Regions from separate parts of the Traorella sp. mt218 genome, predicted to be linked through region 1. Evidence: a T-box and tRNA genes for the amino acid it is inferred to sense, from the RefSeq annotation. Region 1 holds a T-box; the other holds one or more tRNA genes.
The links. A T-box is a leader RNA that pairs with one kind of tRNA and senses whether it is charged. The one in region 1 lies ahead of serS (serine--tRNA ligase), so its partner is inferred to be a tRNA-Ser.
Positions count from the first base shown of each region.

Region 2: it has a tRNA-Ser gene. The T-box ahead of serS (serine--tRNA ligase) is inferred to sense a tRNA for this amino acid. The anticodon was not compared.

Region 1 is NZ_JBVAYM010000004.1:33,997-45,379, forward strand. Features, by position in the region: gene ACZYT3_RS03125 (PTS fructose transporter subunit IIC) at 1-718, opposite strand, end outside; gene ACZYT3_RS03130 (DeoR/GlpR family DNA-binding transcription regulator) at 974-1,729, shown strand; gene recR (recombination mediator RecR) at 1,802-2,395, opposite strand; gene ACZYT3_RS03140 (YbaB/EbfC family nucleoid-associated protein) at 2,395-2,691, opposite strand; gene dnaX (DNA polymerase III subunit gamma/tau) at 2,696-4,342, opposite strand; gene ACZYT3_RS03150 (nucleoside deaminase) at 4,386-4,832, opposite strand; RNA gene ffs (signal recognition particle sRNA small type) at 4,844-4,933, opposite strand; gene ACZYT3_RS03160 (class I SAM-dependent methyltransferase) at 5,028-5,717, opposite strand; gene serS (serine--tRNA ligase) at 5,813-7,096, opposite strand; T-box leader at 7,138-7,343, opposite strand; gene gyrA (DNA gyrase subunit A) at 7,357-9,804, opposite strand; gene gyrB (DNA topoisomerase (ATP-hydrolyzing) subunit B) at 9,820-11,383, opposite strand, start outside.
Region 2 is NZ_JBVAYM010000020.1:16,285-27,667, reverse strand. Features, by position in the region: gene ACZYT3_RS09945 (hypothetical protein) at 1-331, shown strand, start outside; gene ACZYT3_RS09940 (hypothetical protein) at 1,182-1,382, opposite strand; gene ACZYT3_RS09935 (hypothetical protein) at 1,388-1,804, opposite strand; gene ACZYT3_RS09930 (hypothetical protein) at 1,794-1,979, opposite strand; gene ACZYT3_RS09925 (hypothetical protein) at 1,960-2,094, opposite strand; gene ACZYT3_RS09920 (hypothetical protein) at 2,323-3,540, opposite strand; gene ACZYT3_RS09915 (helix-turn-helix domain-containing protein) at 3,629-3,907, opposite strand; gene ACZYT3_RS09910 (ParB/RepB/Spo0J family partition protein) at 3,961-4,686, opposite strand; gene ACZYT3_RS09905 (ParA family protein) at 4,683-5,543, opposite strand; gene ACZYT3_RS09900 (cold-shock protein) at 5,579-5,842, opposite strand; gene ACZYT3_RS09895 (hypothetical protein) at 5,891-6,358, opposite strand; tRNA gene ACZYT3_RS09890 (tRNA-Gly) at 6,827-6,900, opposite strand; tRNA gene ACZYT3_RS09885 (tRNA-Asp) at 6,902-6,977, opposite strand; tRNA gene ACZYT3_RS09880 (tRNA-Ser) at 6,997-7,087, opposite strand; gene ACZYT3_RS09875 (ABC transporter permease subunit) at 7,340-8,341, opposite strand; gene ACZYT3_RS09870 (sugar ABC transporter ATP-binding protein) at 8,354-9,862, opposite strand; gene ACZYT3_RS09865 (galactose ABC transporter substrate-binding protein) at 9,921-10,919, opposite strand; gene ACZYT3_RS09860 (aldose epimerase family protein) at 11,041-11,383, opposite strand, start outside.

The DNA of each region.
Region 1 (11,383 bases):
AAGGAGTATATTTTTTTCTGGCAATCAATACACTTAAAGCAACTCCAAGCGGAGGTATCATTCCACCGACCAATTTAGCTGCCGTTGGTCCATATACACCTTCAGCTAATAAGCCATTTGCGAACAGGCAAGCTGTTTTATTCACCGGACCTCCTAAATCAAAGCCCATCATAGCACCTATAATACTGCCAAGCAAAGCTTTCGATCCACCCTGTAATGATGTCATTGTCGCTAAAATCCATGATTGTAATGCAGCGATCGGAGGACCGATTAATACGATCATTACTAAACCAACAACTAAACTTGAAATCAGCGGAATTACAATAATAGGCATAAGTCCCTGCATTGTTTTAGGAAGCTTGATATATTTTATAATTGCCGCAACAACATAACCGGCCAACAAGCCTCCAAAGATTCCTCCTAAGAAACCTGCCTGAATTTGTGTCGATAAATAACCCGCTACCAGACCCGGTGCAATACCCGGTCTTTCTGCAATTGAATAAGCAATCGCAGCAGCTAAAACCGGTACGATAAATGACATGGAAGCATTTCCGATTTGATTAATCATATAACCAATTGTACCTTCAGCATTACCAACATCATAACCGCCTAAAATTCTTGCAATACCAATACAAAGTCCTCCTGCAACGATCACCGGTACCATATAAGAAACACCTGTCATAAGACTTGTTCTTATACTAATTTTTTTCTTTGACATATTACCCTCCTTCTCTTTTCATATGATTCAGCGCTGATTAGAAAAGATCTATGTCCTACTTTCATTTTATGGATTATAAAAAAAGTAATCAATTCAAAATGATAATATTTTGAATAAATTCACTAATTTTTTTATTAATTTTGACAAAATTAATTATAATTTTGATGAAATTATTCATTTTTATTAATATTTAACTCGCCGATTGAATAAATATCTGATATTATGTGAACGTAATAAATAAGAGGAATAAAAGATATGAAAAAAGAAAGAATCAACATGCTTCAAGAACTCATTGAATCCGAACAAGAAATCTCTATGGAAAAACTGATATATCAGTTTGAATTATCTGAAAGTACATTAAGAAGATATTTAGATATACTGGAAAAGCAAGGACTCATCGAGAAACATTATGGTGGTGTTCGTGCAGTCATCAATACGATACCTTATGATAAAAGGTTCGATCGAAATATACAATCGAAACACAGGATAGGAGTATTAGCTGCTTCACTGATCAAAGATAATGATTCTATTTTTATCGACTCCGGAACGACAACGATTCATATTATCGACTCTCTTAAAAATGTCAAAAACATCACAATAATCACCAACAATATGAATGTCGTATATTTATGTAAGAAATTTAAAAATTTCAAGATTATTTTTCTTGGCGGTGAATTTATTAATTCCACAAACTGTTGTGCAAATTATGATACAGTAAAGATATTAAAAAAATATAACTTGGACAAAGCTTTCATAGCTGCAAATGGTTTTTCTTTACAAAAAGGAGCTACTAATTCTGATATTTGTGAGCATGATATAAAAAGCTTGGCTGTTAAACAATCTCAACAATCTATCCTTGTAGTCGATCACAGTAAATTTGGCCGGGCAGGTTTAGCGACTTTCGCTTCTGTTAATGCTTTCCATACCATCATCACAGATCAAATGCCCGATCAGTCGTACATTGATTATTGTTCCAGTAATCAAATTGAATTACTTTGGCCATCTGTATAAAGTGTAGTAAGCATTTATATGATGATACTATTTTTTTCATATCACATAAAAAAAATCAGATTACTCTGATTTTTATTCCATCTTTTTTCTGTTTTCCATGGCTTTGATCAATGTCATTTCGTCTGCATAATCTAAATGAGCTCCCATCGGCAGGCCATGAGCGATTCTTGTCGCTTGAATATTTTTCTTTTCCAAAAGTTTTGATAAATATAAAGCTGTTGTTTCTCCTTCAACTGTTGGATTTGTCGCAATGATCACTTCTGAGATTGTATCATCACATCTTTTTATCAATGAATCTATATTGATGTCATCCGGAAGTATCCCTTTTGATGGTGAGATTACTCCGTTAAGAACATGGTAGACACCTTTATATTCATGAGTCTTTTCCATGGCGATTAAATCCTGCACTTGTTCAACCACACAGATCGTACTCGTATCTCTGGTAGTATCCTTACATACTTCACATAGTTCATCTTCCGCTAAATTACCACATATCTTGCATGTATGGAGATTTTTTTTGGCTATAGAACAAACCTTTAAAAATTCATCAATTTCTTCCTGATCCCATTTTAAAAATTCAAAAGCATAACGTTCAGCTGTCTTTTGTCCAACTCCCGGCAATTTTCTAAAGCTCTCTACGAGTGTTTCAAATAATGCTGGATACATTAGAATGCTCCCGGCATTTTAACGCCGCCTGTAATTTTTGACAGCTCTTGTTCATGTTCCGTTTTAGCTTTTTCAATGACCTTATTAACTGCAACAGCAATCATGTCTTGAAGCATTTCAATATCTTCTAGATTTTTATTTTTGATTTCGATCGTATTGATATGATATTTTCCATCACATTCAACACGAACAAACTCATTTTCTTCTTCATAAACTCTGGCTTCTAATTCCTGTTCGACTTTTTTTAGATCAGCCTGCATTTTCTGAGCCTGTTTTAATAATGCTTGTATATTCATCTTCTTACTCCTTTATTTCTATATTTTCTTCTCCAAATAGATTTTTCACTAATTCAAGACTATCTTCTTCCAGCTTTACTGAAGCTGCTTCCGGTAACGTATGACTTTTTTGACGTTGTATAAATTCGTTGATAAGCTGTTTCTGTTCCTCATTTGTAATAGCAAATACCTTTTTCTTCTTTGATAATAGGACTTCCATGAAATCTATAAAAGCTCCTTGAGCATCTAATTCGTTGATTTCATTTGCAATTGCTTCGTTCTTAACACCAACGATAATATATTCTTTACCGCTGGCAACTAAATTCATGTCTCGTAACAGATTTGCATACCTTGCCCATGCCGGACTAAGATAATAATTTGATAGCTTTTCTAGCTTTGATAAATCTTCATGTTTATATGTCTTATTAGCTCCTACTAGCAATGAAATCATATATTCATGATCTAATCCTTTTATTTCTTTTTTTACAGATTGTTTTGTTTCAGGTGGTGACTCGATTGCACTTTCTTCTGCAGTTTCAGTTATATCAGGTATATCATCAGTTGAAGATGTTTCACGTGAAACATTCACTTCTTTATTTTCAATAGACATCATATTCAATAGACACACCTCAAAATAAGATTGTATGTTGGATGCGAACCGATATTGATCATAAGCCTTGATCAACTCTTCAATCATAGACAATCTTTCCTTTGTAGACCGTCCAAGCTTCGCATCATGAATCTCATCTTTATTTAAGATGGTACACAACGAAGCGTCTTTTGTGTAATCGTGGATAACACTTTCTTTTAATATTTCAATCATATCATTAGTACATCTTTTTATATCAATGCCACGTTCTGCAAATTCATTGATTTTCTGCATACAACCTTTGGCATCCTGATTTGACACCATCTGAAGAAGCTCTATTTTTTCAGGAACAGTTACGATTCCATAAATTGCATTAATAGCCTCACAGGTAAGTTTATCAAGTGAATATGCAATAACTTGATCAACGATACTTAATGCATCACGCATTCCACCATCAGCCAGCTGACATACAAGACGCACTGCTTCTTCTTCATATTGAATATTTTCCTTCTCCAATATTTTTTTTATGCTCTCCATCATATCCTTAACGCTGATTTTTGTGAAGTCATATCTTTGACAACGGGATATGATCGTCGGCAGCACCTTATGTGGTTCTGTGGTTGCGAAAATAAAAATTACATGTGCCGGTGGTTCTTCGATCGTTTTTAATAGGGCATTGAAAGCCCCCGAGCTCATCATATGTACTTCATCAATGATATAAACTTTATATTTTCCTTTCAATGGAGCATATTTTACTTTTTCAATCAGATCACGAACCTGATCGACACCATTATTACTGGCAGCATCTATCTCTATGATATCAGGATGATTTCCCTGTTGGATTGCAAGGCAATTATCACATTTTCCGCATGGACGCTTGGTCTTACTTTCACAATTGATCATTTTTGCGAATATTTTCGCAGTACTTGTTTTTCCTGTTCCTCTTGGTCCACAAAAAAGATAAGCATGCGCAATACGATTTTGTTGTACAGCATTCTGAAGTGTTTTGACAATATGCTTTTGTCCTGCGACATCTTCAAAATTCGTTGGTCTATATTTTCGATACAATGCAATATAAGCCATAAAACACCTGCTTTCTGCTTTTTATTATATCATTATCGTTTATCTATTTCATTCTTTTTTGTTTGAAAAAATCCTTTAAAATCTTCGAGCATTCTTCACATTCAAGATAGAGCGTTTCCGGATAATGATTGTATCCTTTCGTTTCATACATTTTCATTACTGATTCAATGGATCCACCCTTAGGGTCCTTGGCACCATAGACTACTTTTTTTATTCTAGACTGCAGTATTGCTCCCGCACACATCGGACACGGTTCAAGAGTCACGTAAAGTTCACAATCATCTAATCTCCAGCTTCCTAGTTTGCGACAAGCTTTTTCGATTGCCAGTATTTCAGCATGAGCAGTTGACATCTGTTTTTTTTCACGCAAGTTATGTGCTCTCGCAATAACTTGATTATCATAAATGATTACTGCACCGATCGGCACCTCATCTTTCTTGAATGCTTTTTCTGCCTCTTTCAAAGCAAGCTCCATGTATCTTTTTTCCATATTTCACCTATAATAAAAGCTACCACACATGACAGCGCCACCTTATGGCTGCTTCGTTCCCGACCTGACCAGGTTCAGTAGTTATCATTGTGATAGCTATGACATTATAACATAACTCTGTTACTTTATACAAGGTAAAAGTTATATCTTTTCAATTCTGTGTTTGTGATCCTTTAACACGTGTATTTATAACTATTATAAAGATGATTCATTATCTTTTTTTACGACAGCAAACATCATCATAGGAAAATCCGGTTCTATGTGTGTGTTACCTTTTTCAATAATGCTCAAGCAGCTAGAATTGATTTCACTAACAAATGTATTAAAATTAACGATCCTGCAAGATGTTTGTGCAATCATCAGTTCTTTCTGTGTTTCAGTATGTATTCTTCTATCTAATTCAAATGCTTCATTGATATCGCTTTTCTTTTCAAATTCACCATTTCCCATCGTACATATAAGAGCAATACCATCATTATCTAAATGGTCATATATGAATTTATAAAATTGATATCTATCTTCATCTAATACAAGCATATGTAAAAGTGCAACTGCATAAATATAATCAAATGTTCCATCTAAATGATCTTTTAAACAATCCAATACTTTAAATTCATTACAATATTTCGAATATTTTTTATGACAGTATTGAATAACTTCTTCTGACACATCCGTTGCGAGAACATGATATCCTTTTTCTAATAAAAAAGCTGCATCTCTTCCTTCACCACAGCCGAGTTCTAAAATATTATCTGTTGGTGAAATATGGTATTCCAAAATTGTATCTGACACGATATTTGAAGGATTATCTGAAGCCCATTGGAGTGAATGATCATGCACCTGCTTATATCTGTCATTGTATGCTTTATAGTATTCTTTATTCATTTTTCCTCCCAGCATATTTCATAATACTAGTTTATCACAGAATAAAATAAAAAGTGAGGATATTCTCTCACTTTTATGATGTTTCACGTGAAACATTATTTCTTTTCAATTTTTGTCTTTCCACCCATATATGGCTGTAAGGCTACCGGAATATTTACTGAACCATCTGCATTCAGATTATTTTCTAAGAATGCAATCAACATACGAGGAGGAGCTACCACCGTATTATTCAATGTGTGGGCAAAATATTTTCCATTTTCACTATTAACACGAATTTGTAGTCTTCTTGCCTGTGCATCTCCTAAATTCGAACAGCTACCTACCTCGAAATATTTCTTTTGTCTTGGCGACCATGCTTCTACATCCACTGATTTTACTTTTAGATCGGCTAAATCACCGGAACAGCATTCAAGGGTTCTCACCGGTATATCAAGGGTTCTGAAAAAATCAACTGTGTTTTGCCATAAACGATCATACCACATGCTTGAATCCTCAGGTTTACATACAACGATCATTTCCTGTTTTTCAAACTGATGGATACGATATACACCTCTTTCCTCTATACCATGAGCTCCTTTTTCTTTTCTGAAGCAAGGTGAATAGGAAGTCAATGTATAAGGAAGATCTTTTTCATCAATGATCGTATCAATAAATTTTCCAATCATTGAATGTTCGCTTGTTCCAATAAGATAGAGATCTTCACCTTCTATCTTATACATCATATTTTCCATCTCAGAAAAGCTCATGACTCCATTTACCACATTGCTGCGAATCATAAATGGCGGAACACAATACGTAAATCCACGATCGATCATAAAATCACGAGCATATGAAATTACAGCACTGTGTAAACGTGCAATATCACCCATCAAGTAATAGAATCCATTACCGGCAACCTTTCTTGCGCTGTCTAAATCGATACCATTGAAACTTTCCATGATCTCAGTATGATAAGGAATTTCAAAATCAGGTACTTTTGGTTCTCCATAACGCTGGACTTCCACGTTTTCACTATCATCTTTGCCGATAGGTACTGAAGGATCGATAATGTTTGGAATGACCATCATGATATTCTTTACTTTTTCTCCCAGCTCCACTTCTTTAGCTTCAAGCTCTTCCAATCTGCCGGCAAATTCTTTTACTTTTTTCTTGACTTCTTCGGCTTCTTCTTTCTTTCCCTGGGCCATCAGTGCACCGATCGTTTTAGATATTTTATTACGTTCAGCTCTCAGATTTTCAGCTTCCTGCTTTGTTTTTCTGTTTTCCTTATCCAATTCGATAACTTCATCTACCAATGGCAGTTTATGATCCTGAAATTTCTTTTTTATATTTTCACGAACTAAATCAGGATTCTCGCGGATCAATTTTATATCGATCATCTTTTTTTCCTCCTCTTTGAATAAAAAAAGAGGTATCGTATTAAAGGGACGATACCTCGTGTTGCCACCCTTTTTGACAAGTAAGATCACTTGTCCTCTCGATAGTTATAACGGAACCACCGTAGCGGAATACTTAATTCCTCCGCTCGCTCCAAGGTTGATTTCAATACCTTTCACTGATAACTTTCACCATCCGTTATCTCTCTGCAAGTTAACAGTATCTACTTATCCTCATCATCGCTTTAAACGAGTATATTTAATCATTCCTGAGAAGAATTGTCAATGGCTTCTTCATTTTCTTCTTCTTTTTCAACGATCGTAACCTTGCTGACAATTGCATCACTATCGCTGAGATTGATCAGACGGACACCCTTTGTATTACGTCCATAGCTTGCAACCTTATCAAGGCTCAAACGAATGATGATACCTTCATTAGTAATGATCATTGCATCCTCATCACCATTGACAGAACGAATTGAAGTAAGCTTACCTGTCTGTTCAGAAACATTGACAGTTAAGACACCCTTTGCCCCACGTTTGCACATACGATAATCAGCAATTGGTGTTTTCTTACCATAACCCTTTTCTGTCACAGATAAAATAGATTCACCTTCAGTTGAAAGAGCCATACCGACAACATCCGAACCATCAACATTCATACCTTTGACTCCGATTGATTTTCTTCCCATAGGACGAACATCTTTTTCTGAGAAGCGAACACATTTACCATTTGTTGCAGCAATCAGGATTTCATCATTTCCGGTTGTACCTTTCACATCAATAAGCTCATCATCTTCATTCAGTACGATGGCAATCTTACCATTCTGACGTATTGACTCAAATTCTGAAACAGGTGTACGTTTGACGATACCTTTCTTTGTCGCAAAGAATAAATATTTCACATCCTCATGTGGTGAATATGCTACCAATGCCTGTACCTTATCATCTTTTTCGATATTTATCAGATTAATGATCGGAATTCCTTTGCTCGTTCTGCTTCCTGATGGCAGCATAAATCCTTTCAAACGGAAAACCTTTCCTTTATTTGTGAAAACCAAAAGATAATCATGTGTTGACATATTCAACAATGTTTCAACAACATCATTTTCATTCATATTTAATCCCTTGACACCTTTACCGCCACGGTTCTGAGTACGATATGTGTTAAGTGGAATACGTTTGATATAGCCTGTCTGTGTCATTGTAACAACAATTTGTTCTTCCGGTATCAACGATTCATCATCAATATATTCAATCGCTGTCATATCGATGCTTGTACGTCTTTCATCGCCATATTTATCTTTGATTTCCAAAAGCTCATCTTTTATGACTTTTAAAATATTTGCCTCACTGGATAATATTTCTTTCAAAGCATCGATCTGCTTGAATAATTCCAATAACTCGTTTTCAATCTTTTCTCTTTCCAGACCGGTCAAACGACGCAATCTCATTTCAAGAATAGCGTTTGCCTGTACCTGAGATAATTGAAATTGATCCATTAAACCGCTGCGGGCTTCATCATCATTTTTTGAAGAACGGATCAAACGAATGACTTCATCAATATGATCCAGCGCAATTTTCAATCCCTCTAAGATATGGACTCTTTTTTGTGCCACATCAAGATCATAGCGTGTTCTTCTTTCAATGATTTCTTTCTGGAAATCAATATATTTACGAATGATATCTAAAAGTCCTAATGTTTTAGGAACACCATGATCAAGCATCAATAAGATGATTCCATAAGAAGTCTGAAAAGAAGTATGTTTATACAACTGATTCAAAATCACTTGTGGATTGGCATCTTTTTTTAATGTGATCGTAATTTTAATACCATCTTTTAAATCAGAATGATAATCAGAGATACCATCAATGATCTTATTATGTACCAGCTCAGCAACCTTATTTTTAAGCTCTGCGGTATTGACACCATAAGGAACTTCATCAATGATTATGACATTACGGCCTTTTTCTTCTTCGATCCGTGCCTTACTGCGTACCGTAATGACCCCACGGCCTGTTTCGTAAGCTTTACGAATGCCGCTGTTGCCAAGAATGATTGCTCCGGTCGGAAAATCCGGTCCCTTGATATATTTCATCATTTCATCAAGACTAATGTCATGATTGTCAATATAAGCTACACATCCATCAATCACTTCACAAAGATTATGTGGAGGAATATTGGTTGCCATACCCACCGCGATTCCGGAGGTTCCATTTACCAAAATATTTGGAAAACGTGAAGGCAAGACCTTTGGTTCTTTTTCACTTTCATCAAAGTTAAGATCAAAATCAACGGTATTTTTATTGATATTGCGTAAAAGCTCTAAAGAGATACGCGACAGACGGGATTCCGTATAACGCATTGCCGCAGCACCATATCCTTCGATATTACCAAAGTTTCCATGGCCATCCACCAGCATATAACGATAACTGAAATCCTGGGCCATTCTTACCATTGCCTCATAAATACTGGAATCTCCATGAGGATGATATTTACCCATGACATCTCCGACGATACGGGCACTCTTTTTATGAGGCTTATCAGGCGTATAACCACTTTCATACATTGAATATAGAATTCTTCTATGAACCGGTTTTAACCCATCTCTTAAATCCGGCAATGCACGTGCCACGATAACGCTCATTGAATATTCAAGAAAGGAATCCTTGACTTCTTTTACAATGTTATTTTTCTCTAATCGATCCATCAAATCCTCCTCCCATTAAATATCAAGATTTGTCACATATGTCGCATTATTTTCAATAAACTGCCGGCGAGGTTCGACTTCCTCACCCATCAGAGTCGTAAATATCTCATCTGCCATGATGGCATCATCAACAGTAATCTGACGTAAGATACGCTTGTTGATATCCATCGTTGTTTCATTCAATTCTTCCGCATCCATTTCACCAAGACCTTTCATACGATTGATCTCATATTTTGTATTTGGTGAAAGCGTCGCAAGATATTCATCTCTTTCAGCTTCATTTAATACATACTTGATCTTTTTACCATGCTTGATGACAAACAGCGGTGGTTGGGCAGCATAAACATGCCCTGCTTCAACGATCGGCTTAAAGAAACGATAGAACAATGTCAACAACAATACACGAATATGACTGCCATCGACATCGGCATCCGTCATGATGATGATCTTATCATAGCGCAGCTTAGACAGATCAAATTCTTCACCGATACCGGTTCCGAAAGCAGTAATGATCGTTCTGATTTCTTCATTTGATAAGGCTCTGTCTAAACGAGCTTTCTCTACATTTAAGATCTTTCCTCTCAATGGAAGGATAGCTTGAGTCATACTGTTTCTTCCCTTGATGGCACTTCCTCCGGCAGAATCACCTTCGACAAGGAATATTTCACATTCACTGGCATCCTTGCTCTTACAATCAGACAATTTGCCATAGAAATTCGTAATATCCAAATCACCCTTACGTCTTGTAAGCTCTCTGGCCTTTTTAGCGGCAAGACGTGCTTTGCTTGCCAATATTGCCTTATCGACGATCGTTCTGGCTGTCGAAGGATTTTCCAAGAAGAAACGCTCCAATTGCTTTCCGAAGATATTCGAAACGATCTTTCTGACCTCTGAATTTCCAAGCTTGGTCTTTGTCTGTCCTTCATATTGCGGATCTGGATGCTTCACCGAAATGATCGCTGTAAGTCCTTCACGAACATCATCGCTGGATAAGGATTCATCCTTCTTCAACATATTGATCTCTCTTGCATAGTTATTGATCACACGTGTTAAGGCAAGACGGAATCCTTCTTCATGAGTACCGCCTTCAACCGTATTGATATTGTTACAGAAGGAGTAAATATTTGGAATATAGCCGTCATTATACTGCATTGCTACTTCACAGAGAACATTCTCATCTTCTCCTTCACAATAAACGATATCTTCATGAAGCGGCTCCTTATTTTTATTCAAATAAGCAACATATTCCTTTATACCGCCGACATATAGATAATCTACCTTTTTATCTTCAGGATCAAATTCAAAATGCATATGTATTCCCTTATTTAAAAAGGCCAACTGACGAATACGCTGATTCAGCGTATCAAAATCATATTCACACGTTTCCTGAAAAATCTCAGGATCTGCCTTGAAGGTAACCAAAGAACCATGTTTTTCAGGATCACACTCACCAATGACATGCAAAGGTGTTTCAACATTGCCGCCATTCACAAACTTGACAAAATATTCCTTGCCTTCATTAAAGACTGAAACTGTCAGCCAGCTGGAAAGTGCATTTACAACAGATGCACCAACACCA
Region 2 (11,383 bases), on a different contig from region 1:
TACTCTAATGAACTGTGTACCATATAAACCAAATACACATATAGTATTAAAGACAGTATTTATTATTTTTAGAGGAATGAACTATTATTTTTTTAAAAGATATGTAAATTCAACTATAAATAAATTAAGAAGGAAACTTGGCTATCCAACAAAAAGCTATAAATGTAAATTATCTAAAATTTCTGCTTGTTGTTGGTACTTTATCACTTGTGTTTTAGCATCTGAATCAATAACAAGTTTCATGCCTATGGAGTTTCTACTAATACTTAGTTTAATTTGGATTGTCTGCTTTATAACAGCATCATATACGATAAGTTATCTGTTTGAGTAATGATTACTTTTTATGACTAACTTACGATATAATAAGCGGGAATTAAAAGTGTTAAAAATAATCCTAATTTTAACAATAAACTTATAAAAGGATTAGTTTCGTCACATAAAATCGGAACAAAAATAAAAATAAATCCTAATGACCAGTAGTACAGATATTTTGACTCTATCAGAAATATAAGAGCATTTTTATCTTTCAAAATTTCATTTAATAATAAAATTAAGTAAAATATATCTAGACAGATAAAAATAATAGATACAATAAACGTAAAGTAAAATTTAATCATAGATAATATAAGTTATCTTTTTTCTGTGTATTCGTAATTTTCTTTATAATTCATTATTGATATTTCTCCATTTTATATTTAACAAAGGATGCTAGAATTTCATTGCAATGAAAACTGTCATCCCTATGATTTTTAGGGTAGGAACAGCAGGTTACCTAAATAACCTACGTTCCAATAATGAATACTGGACTTACATGACTGTCGGCAATGAATTTTATGGAAAGGAACCGACAGCCAATGCCAGCTGCAAATTAATTGAGGATGGAGATGCCAATACTTTTAAGCACTAGCATCTCCTGACAAGTGTGAGATTTACTTGACTGAGAATTAGGCGAAAATGGAATGATTGAAAATTGTCAAACAAGCAATGCTCACATGTTTCTAGGAAAGGGATCTAGTCTTTACTAGCGTCCCTTATATAATTTGGGACTTACATGGTTGCCGGCAAATGAGATTCGGAAAGGAACCGACAGCCAATGCCCATCGTTTCTTATTAATGTTTTTGCATCTGTATTTCAAATATATTGGATTCTTTTATTTTTGTATAAATCTTCATCATAAAATTTACCATTCAATTAAATCTTTTCTATTGACTTTGTATTCTGTTCCGTGTGCATATCTAAGAGCGTAGCCTTCATGGTTTTTATTTTGAAAATTAGACTGGACCTTTGTTGTTCTTGAATCATAGAATTGGTTTACAGATTCAGGAACGCCGACAATTGCTATCAGTTTCTTTATTTTCCTGATGATATCCTCATTTTTCACGTTGTTTACCTCTTTTCTTTCGATTGAATTGTTTCTATCATTTTCTGGAAGTTTTCATAACCTTTTTTTCTATGATCATAATCTGTATAAATTTTTATTCCGTTGAATACCCCAAACAGATGTGGATAATCTAAACGATTTATATCCGACAAATTTAGCTGAATTTCCTTCCATCTGAATAGGGAGTCTGTTACTTGAATGTAGAAGCAGATAGCGGGTGTTAAGTCCTGATTCATATAGAGATCATCAAAATAAATCCCTTTATCAGAGAAATAACTAATAGCTTTATCAAATACCTGCTGACTAATAGAAAGCATATAGGCTGCTGTCATATATTCTCGATCATTCAAGCATTTAGCGTTTTTCTCACAAATTTTGATATATCTTTCTTCATGCCCTTCATCTAGAAAGTTAAGTTTCATTTTTCAACTCCTCCATTTCATAAATATTTAGCTGCTGTGGTTCATCTAATTCAAATTTTCCATGATGTTCTTCCATGCATCGGCAGCAGACGATCATCTTTCCTTTATAAGACTCGTATTCGTGGCTCCAGGAACCACAAATATCACATTTCTCTTTAAATCTGTGCTTTGTCATATCTGTTTTCCTTCATTAGATTGGTCCAGTTGGTATCATTTAGAATGACTTTTATCAGTGCAAAAATGGCGATAAAAGCTATCAGATACTTAAAATCAATTACAATATTAATCATAAAAATTTCCTCCTTTGTGGCATGGTAACCACGAACTCTGTAAGGCTCATGTACCTTACACTTTCTTCGAATAGCAGCCAAGAAGGGAAGTCAAGCGGCAAGCACTTTAGTGCGAGACGCCGTAGGGCAACGCTTGATGACTGACTTGGTTGCGATATTCCATACTTCTTTTTCATGGCGATTAGGTTAAAAATAAAACCTGGGAAATGACCAGGCTAACTGAATATTTTATTGAGAAAGCTCAATTTGGTTTATTTCGGTGAAAAACATCTGCAGAAGAAGATATATATTGTGTTCAAACTGATCAACACGCTGATGGAATGGATCTATTTTACGCACTTCATCGTTATTGTCATGAAATTCCTTTTTATTGAATCGTGTGCGGTATTTTTCAAATACACTTTCAACCTCTTTATATGCCTTTGTTTTTATGAATACTGTATTTTTCGCTGGATTATAGGGTTCCAGATGCCGACAGTATCCATATTCATAAGATAAGATCACATTTGTAGTTTTCTGAATCGTACTCTTGGCAAAGTTCATCATTGCCAGTCTTCTTTTCGCAAAGTTATTATATTCTTTCTTGCAGATGCGCTTTGGAAGCACTTTTCCTTTAAATGGTTTCTTTCTTGAAACTCGAATGCAGGCGTTGATGACCTTTCTCTTCAGGATCATGATAAATTCATTAAATGTATCTCTTCCTGCTTTTGTTCCGTCTGCCCATCTGAAGATACGCTGGCATCTGGAAAAGTTGGCCATTACTGGGATCCTGTTGCCATCCTTGTCTTTTTTATAATCGCCTTTTCTGGCAATTACCTTTTTATAGTCATTGGGGCAGTTTCTGCTTGCCCAGCATCCTGTTCTTATATCGATGACAAGATCTTTTTTATATTTCTGCCATTCTTCTTTTTTCTCAAATTCTCTTTCTATAAGAAGGATCACTGCATATTTTGCCTTTCCTCGATGCTCATTATATACAAGGTAGGGAAGATCAGCTGTTGTATATGCGAATTCCTCTATCAGAGAGGCAATAAAACTTGATTCTGTTTTTTCTTCACGGATGCAGTTCGGATACAGGACACGGATACTGATTGCATATACCATCTTTCGCTTTTCTGTGCTGAAATTATAGGTATTCTTTTCCATAAAGTCATTATATAGGGTGAAGAATTCATTTTTTATCATTTTTCTTCCATTCAGTTCGGGAAGATGTTCAATCATATAAATTCTTTCTTCATTTATGATGTCCATCCATTCATCCTTATGCAGCCGATTAAATTCGATAAAGACATTGCTTTCATTTCTGCTTTCATCCTCTATAAGATCCACTTTGTTTTGGTTGTAAGCTCCTAAGACGCTTTTTCTGAATTTATATATATCTTTATTTTCTTTATCTATAAAGCTCCCGATCAATGAATCGACATCATAAGTCATTACGTTCTTCACTCATATACCCTCGCTTCCTTTAAATACGCATCTTTGGCACCGCCTTGCTTATATATACGAATTTCAAATTTGATAAAACCGAAAAGAATCACAGATTCATATCCTGTTCTGCCATCCTTTCATAGATGATATCATTGTTGAATTCCATGATCTGAATGTTAAGATCATCGCAAAAACGGACCAGTGTCTTGAACTGGACACATTTTTTTCCTGCCAGGAAAAGTTTAATATATACAATAGGCTCTCCTAGCCGTTCTGCCCACTGTTCTGCAGTAATACCGCGCCGTTTTAATATTTGTGCAAATTTAATGCCTGCCTCCGGCTTTGTACAGCCCCTTCTTACTGCGGATTTATTATTGGTTTTCACTTATATCGCTCTCCTTATAATAATATGAATATAGAAGGGCAGCAGAAGCCCTTCTATTCTTCGATAAGATTAAGAAGTTCCAGTATTCTGTTCAGATCTTCTGTGTCTGTATAGGAAATTGTCAGCTTTTTTGGTTTTACTGTTACTTTGGTTTGTAGCTTAGTCATAATGTTTTCCTGTACAGCTGTCAGAAACGGATCTGGTTCTTCTTTCTTTTTTTCTTTGATTTTTTCTTTGGTTGCACTAGCTAGAATATTCATATAATCCTGGACACTGCGGGGACTGAATCCCGTCTGCTGAGATATCCAGTCACGCTTGAGAGTGCCTGAAGGAATCATGCCTGCTGCTTTGGCTTCTTCATAATCATTCAGACATTCCCTGGTGATTAGAAGTTTGTTTTTTATTGGAATGTTATCACGGTGGACATTGGCAATGCGAACTTTGATCCTTCTTTCCAGAGGCGACAGCTCGTTATCGTTGATGATACACTCAAGTTCCTCAAACTGATCATATCCTAGTTCGATATTGATTAAAGCAGCTCTGTATCGTCTTTCGCCGGAAAGGATATCGTAGCGACCGTCTTCCCGCGGTGTTACGATCAGTGGCTGCTCCTGTCCGTTCATTCTTAAAGAAGCTGCCAGCTCGTCCAGATCCATCATTGGATAGTTTCTGTTTTCCGGAGAAGGTACCAGTTCATCTACCGAAAGCATCATTTTCTTTCTTCTCTTGGAAGAACGGTTCAGCATATCCACAACTACATCTTTATTTTCTGTACTCATAATATTTCCTCCAGTTCGCTGAGAAGCATTTCATAGTCTTCAGCAATATTGCTTTTTTTGATGTCCAATACTGTCAATCCTTTTTCATTGGCTTCGTTAATCGGACTTTCCTGAAACCGGATCGTTGTATTCAGCACTTTTTCTCCAAAAAAGGCACGTACAAGAGACTCGGTATTTTGATGAGATCTCATTCTGCTGCTTTTCATAGTTAGAAGAATTCGATAGTCGATATCAGCGATTTCATCATATTCTTCTCTAAGTGCGTTGATTTCCTGAAGAGTCAATGCAATTCCCTGGAGTGAATCGTCGCTAAAATCGACTGGAATCAGAACCAGCGGTTCAGTCATAAGTGCATTGACAGTCAATAACGATTTGGCCGGACTGCAGTCCATTACGGCCAGGTCGTAGCAATCTCGTACATGGTTTAATGCTTTTCGCAGTCGGTTTTCCTGCCGCTTCATTGTTTCAAGACGAAGCTTTGTATCTGTCTGTGAAAGTTCCAGATTGCTTGGCAGTACATCAAGATGATTGAATCTTGTAGAACGTATAGCTTCAATAATCTTTTTTGGATCATCGAAGACGTCGCTCAGGCAGACGCCGGTCTGCTGTTTTGAATACTGCTTGATAAAAAGTAATTCTTTTTCTTTTGAATAGGCACTATTCAGTTCACTGATTGCTTCGGTTAGACTTTTGATGTCGTTCGGAACCTGGGTGAATGATTTTGTGCTATTGCCTTGCGGATCGAGATCGATCTCAAGAACTCTTTTTCCACGCATGGCGAAACCTTTGCTGAGCGTTTTTGCCTGAGTTGTTTTTCCTGTTCCGCCTTTGATACTGTAAACCATAATCTTTTTCATGACCTTTTTACCTCCTTTGTGGCATCGATAACCACTTACTCGCCATATCTTCTGTATCTGTATTTTTCATACTTCACATGTACCGCTTTTGAACCTTTATCTGAAGATTCACGTCTGAAATAAACTTTTTGTCCTATGAACAGGTTTTTTGTTTCGGTTTCACAGATATCTGTGTAATGAACAAAAATGTCCTCCAGTTCTCCAGCATCAGGTCGAATGAAACCATATCCCTTTTTTGAGTTCCACATGACGACAACACCGCTCTCGTCTGTGCCGGTCTTTATTTTTTCATCCAGCATAATGCCACCTCCTTCTAATAAAAAAACAACCATAACTGGTTGTCATTGCTACATTTGTTCAATTTTAAAATTTCGCTGTTTCAGGTCATCAAGGGAAAAACTGACGTTGACTGCATAGATTCTTTGATTTTGAATATCGAATTGATAGAATACTCGCATTCCTTTTAGAAAGTATCCTTTTAATTTATCATCAATTCTTTTGGCTGAAAACCGCAGTGTCACTCTTGGATCATTTTTTGGGATAATCCATCCTTTAAATGTACATGGATCATAGTAGGCAACACTGCCCTCGTGACTGATCAGTGTTGCATCTTTGATAATAAGAAATCCTCTTTCTCTTTTTATACTATCAAATGCTACAGCAGCACCTTCTTCAATTTGGCTGATGGCCCCGCTTTTGAATGATTGGCGATTAAAGAAATAATTTATTTTTTCTTCTTTTGTACTTTTAGAATCGAGAACGATACCAAGATTTTTTTTCATATCCCAGTATGTAATTATTCCTGTTTTCAACATTGCGACAACCACCCCACTTTACTTTCTATTGATAGATACACAAAAGCTGCCTATAAATAACCCATATATAAATATAAGGATAGGCAGCTTTAATCTACTATCAAGTTTTTTAAATTTGTGTTTATAGTGTTGTCATCACCTTAGACTATGGATAGCATATCGTGCATCATTGGAATTTCACCAGCCCGCTTGGTCGGGCGACTCAGTTAACGTCAAGTACCATTATATCCAATAGCCTGTCATCGCGTACACATATTGATCGCTATTATTTTTTAAAATAATAAGTCACGGCGTACGGTATTCTCGCTATTTGCTCTTGGGAAGTTCCACAGCCCGTATTCAGTTATCAAAGAGCAAAATACTCTTTGCAAAAACAACTGACACAGACTATCGAACAGTTTCAAAAAGTTCGGAGAAGATATAAAAATAAAGCTAATTCACGGGACGAATTAGCTTTTCTTTCTGGAATGGAGCAGATGAGGGGAATCGAACCCCCGTATCAACCTTGGCAAGGTTGTGTTCTACCATTAAACTACATCTGCATGGCGGTCTAGATGGGACTCGAACCCACGATCTCCTCCGTGACAGGGAGGCATGTTAACCACTACACCACTAGACCATATCGCATGAATTTGAAATGGCGCAGAAGGAGGGATTTGAACCCTCGCACCAGTTTCCCGGCCTATACCCTTAGCAGGGGCACCTCTTCAACCACTTGAGTACTTCTGCAGTGCTTGAACTCGTTCATGCTTAAGTATAATACCATAAACGATTTCATTTGACAAGATATAATTTAATAAAAAATAAAAATGAAATGTACGGCCTATCAACACTTTCTGTTTCAAAATAGTGAATACTGCATTTTTCTATTCTTAATAGGAGCTATGGCAACTATTCAAAGGAAAAGAGTCCTGAACAAACAGGAACCGATGCCATTCATCACCGATTCCCATTTATTGTTTTTTCTTCTGCGATAGAGCTCTATTTTTTCGCCAGATACTTTCTGATATCTAAGGCAACAGCAATGATAATCACGGCTCCTTGGACGATAAACTGATAAGATGTATCAATTTTAAGAAACTGCATCGAGGTCTTTAAAAGCTCAAAGACTAATACACCTAATAAGATACCGGATACTTTTCCTACTCCTCCTGTTGTTGATACGCCTCCGATCGTACAAGCGGCAATGGCTTCCAATTCATAACTCAATCCCAGATTGACCGACGCTCCACCTGATTTGGCGGCCAGCAGGAATCCGGCAATACCATACATGATGCCAGCTACCGTATAGATCTTAATTTTTGATAAGGTGACATTGACACCTGATACTTCTGCGGCATTTTCATTTCCGCCAATGGCATACATATATTTACCGTAACGCGTCTTATTATAAAGAAACCAGAAAAGGATACCTAATAGGATACCGATCAGAAAAAGATATTTAAAGCTGAAACCACCGATTGAAAATAATTCTCCGGTCGCAAGTGAGGTATAATCCTTTCTTAAACCGCCGATCGGATCAGCTCCTGAATAGACAAGATTGATACCATATACGATCGTTTGCATTCCTAATGTTGCCAGAAACGGCGGTACCTTTAATATAGAAATGACCATACCATTCAACAAGCCAAAGAAGGCTGTCGCCAGTATGACAAGTAATAAGACTGCCAATAACGGATATTGTGCCAATTGTGGAAAAAAGCGATCCGCATAATCTGCTCTTTGAAGAAAGGTACAGGCAATGACACCACCCAGCCCTACCATTCTTCCAGCCGAAAGATCGGTACCTTTGGTAATCAAACAGCTGCTGACACCTAAGGCGATAATAAAACGAGGAACGACATTGGTCATGATATTATTGAAATTCGGACCGCTGAGAAATCCGGCTTGTGTGATTCCAACATATACGACCAACAGAATCAAAAGCAAGGTAATGGCATTATTGCTCATAAAATGGATGAGGCTCTTTTTTTCTATATTCATCTTTCTGCTCCCTTACATGTACTTAGTCGCAAGCATCATGATATTTTCCTGCGTAACCATCGCGGCATCAAGCAGACCCGAGGTTCTTCCTTCACACATGACCAGAATACGATCGCTCATGCCGATCAGCTCGCTCATTTCACTGGAAATCATGATAATTGATTTTCCCTGTGCCACCAAATCTTCCATAATTGTATAGATTTCATATTTAGCGCCAACATCAATCCCTCTTGTCGATTCATCAAGAATCAGAATATCGGGACCATTGGCCAGCCAGCGGCTGATAATGACCTTTTGCTGATTGCCGCCTGAAAGATTTTGAATGAGTGATTTGGCAGATGGCGCTTTGATGCTCATTTTATCTATGCTTTCATGTACTACTTCATTTAAGCTTTTTTTATTCAATATCGTTTTTAAAATCAAATGATGATCTAAAGAAGCTACCGTAACATTGTCAAAAATAGAAAGGACACCAAAGATGCCCATTGCCCTTCGGTCTTCGCTCAATAAGGCAATTCCTTTTGATATCGCATCCCGAGGACGCCTGACCTTTAAGATTTTATTTTTATAAGTGATCTGGCCCCCTGCGATAGTTCGCATTCCAAAAATACCTTCCATCAGTTCACTTCGCTGCGCCCCTACCAAGCCGCCAATACCTAATATTTCTCCTTTTCTGAGCTCAAAAGAAATATTTTTAAATGATTTCGGATCTGAGGATGTCAGATCTTCAACCTGTAAGATGACCTCTTGCGGATGACTTTTACGTAAAGGATAACGGTTTGTCAGTTCACGACCTACCATTTTTTGAATGATCCTATCGGTTGTCAGTTCAGTCGATGGCCAACTGCCAACATAGGCACCGTCACGCATGATCGTAACTTCATCTGCGATTTTCAGTATTTCTTCTATCTTATGTGATATATATATAATTGAGGTTCCGTTTTCTTTTAATCTTTGGATGATGTCAAATAATGCCTTGACCTCATGTTCGCTTAGAGAAGATGTCGGCTCATCCATGATCACCACTTTAGCGCTGCATGAAATAGCTTTTGCTATTTCAACCGACTGCCGTTGTGAAACAGATAAATCTGCCAGCTTAGTTTTAGGTGACAGCTTCAGATTGATTTCTGATAGCAGCTTTTCAGTATCTTCCATCATTTTTTTATGATCGATCATCTTTACATAAGCAACTTTTTTTATCGGATATCTTCCGCAAAAGATATTTTCCGCAATATTTCGTTCAGGTATGGATTGCAGTTCCTGATGAACCATCGCTATTCCTAATGTCAGGGCTTCCTGTGTGTCCTTGATATTGACAGGCTGGTTTTCAAGCAGTATCTCCCCGCTATCCATCTTATAAATACCGAAAAGACATTTCATCAATGTAGATTTACCGGCACCGTTTTCTCCCATCAAGGCATGGACACTCCCTTTTTTTATTTTTAAAGAAACATGATCCAGTGCTTGGACGCCGGGAAAGGTTTTACTGACATCTCTCATTTCTAATAAAATTTCACTCATATTCGGCTCCCTTTCACAAAATCAGGTGTGCTGCTGCACACCTGATTATCTTTTTGACTTACTTGAATTGTGAAGCATTCTTAGGAGTTACCTTCACATAATCTACCCAGTAATAAGCAGACAGCTTTTCACCATTAACAGCAGATATTGCGGCATCGACAGCCTTATGTGCCTGAGTGACATGATCATTTAAGACCGTTCCGCTCATCATATCCGTTGATACCAGATCCACAGCTTCCGCAAGAGCATCAACACCTACAAGATAAATATCCTTGCCTACCGTTCTTCCGGCAGCCGTAATAGCCTGCGCTGCCCCTAAAGCCATCGCATCATTGTTACAGAAGACAGCTTCGATCTTATCACCGTACTGAGTGAGAGCATTCGCAACAATTTCCTGTCCCTTGGCCTGATCCCAGTCACCACGCTGCTCATCGAGCTTTTCAACCTTATTGCCGCTTACTTCCTGATATTGTTCAATGGAATACTGAGTACGATATTTCGCATCCACATTTTCAGGATCACCGACAACCATTACATACTGAAGAATTCCATCACCATTCAGATCCCCTTTATTATCCAATTCCGCAATCAACTCACCCTGCATCTTGCCGGACTGCCGGGCATCTGCACCAACATAGCTGATCATTCCTTCATATTTTTTCATATCTTCTTCGCTTGGCTCACGATTAATAAAAATACATGGTTTCTCAGCAGCTTCGCATTTATCAATAATCGTTGCGGCTGAAGTTGACTGCACCAAATTTATAATCAAAACATCATAATCCTGAGCAATAAAATTGTCGATCTGATTGGTCTGCTCAGCCATATCATTCTTACCGTCCTGAACCGTGACATTATACGTCACTTCATCTGTATTCAGGCTTTTAAAATACTTTTCGATTTCCTGACGGTACAACGTCATGAAATTATCATCAAACTTATAGATCGACACACCGACATTCACCGTTTTCTTCTCATCTTTTGGCTCTGCATTTGTACAGGCAGTTAAGCCGACAACCATCATCAGACATGCAAATAAAGATACTATCTTTTTCATGTTTTCCTCCTGGATCCTATCCGTGCCTACTATACCATGAGAAGAAAGCGTTTACAATGCTTAGAAATTTAATTTCTTTCTGATGTTGATAGTAATCCTACATTTCCTAAAATCCTCTTTATCAAGATATCTCTTTTAATGTATATCTTATAAAATGTGTCATCGGCTGATTGGCCACCAGTACCGGTTTTGATACATGGGCATAATTGATTGCATTCGGATAATACTGACATTCAAAACAGATACCTGCATATTTTTGATATACCTGATTGTTTTTTCCCTTTAATGTGCCATTTAAATGATTGGCAGTATATAGATGCATATCTAAAAGATCACTTGTAACTTGTAGAAGCATATGATCATTTTTCAACGCTGCCATTTCTTTTATATCTGTATTCTCAAAGACATAATTATGATCATAACCATCTAAAAGATTCTCATGACCGATTTTTAAACGTTCTCCT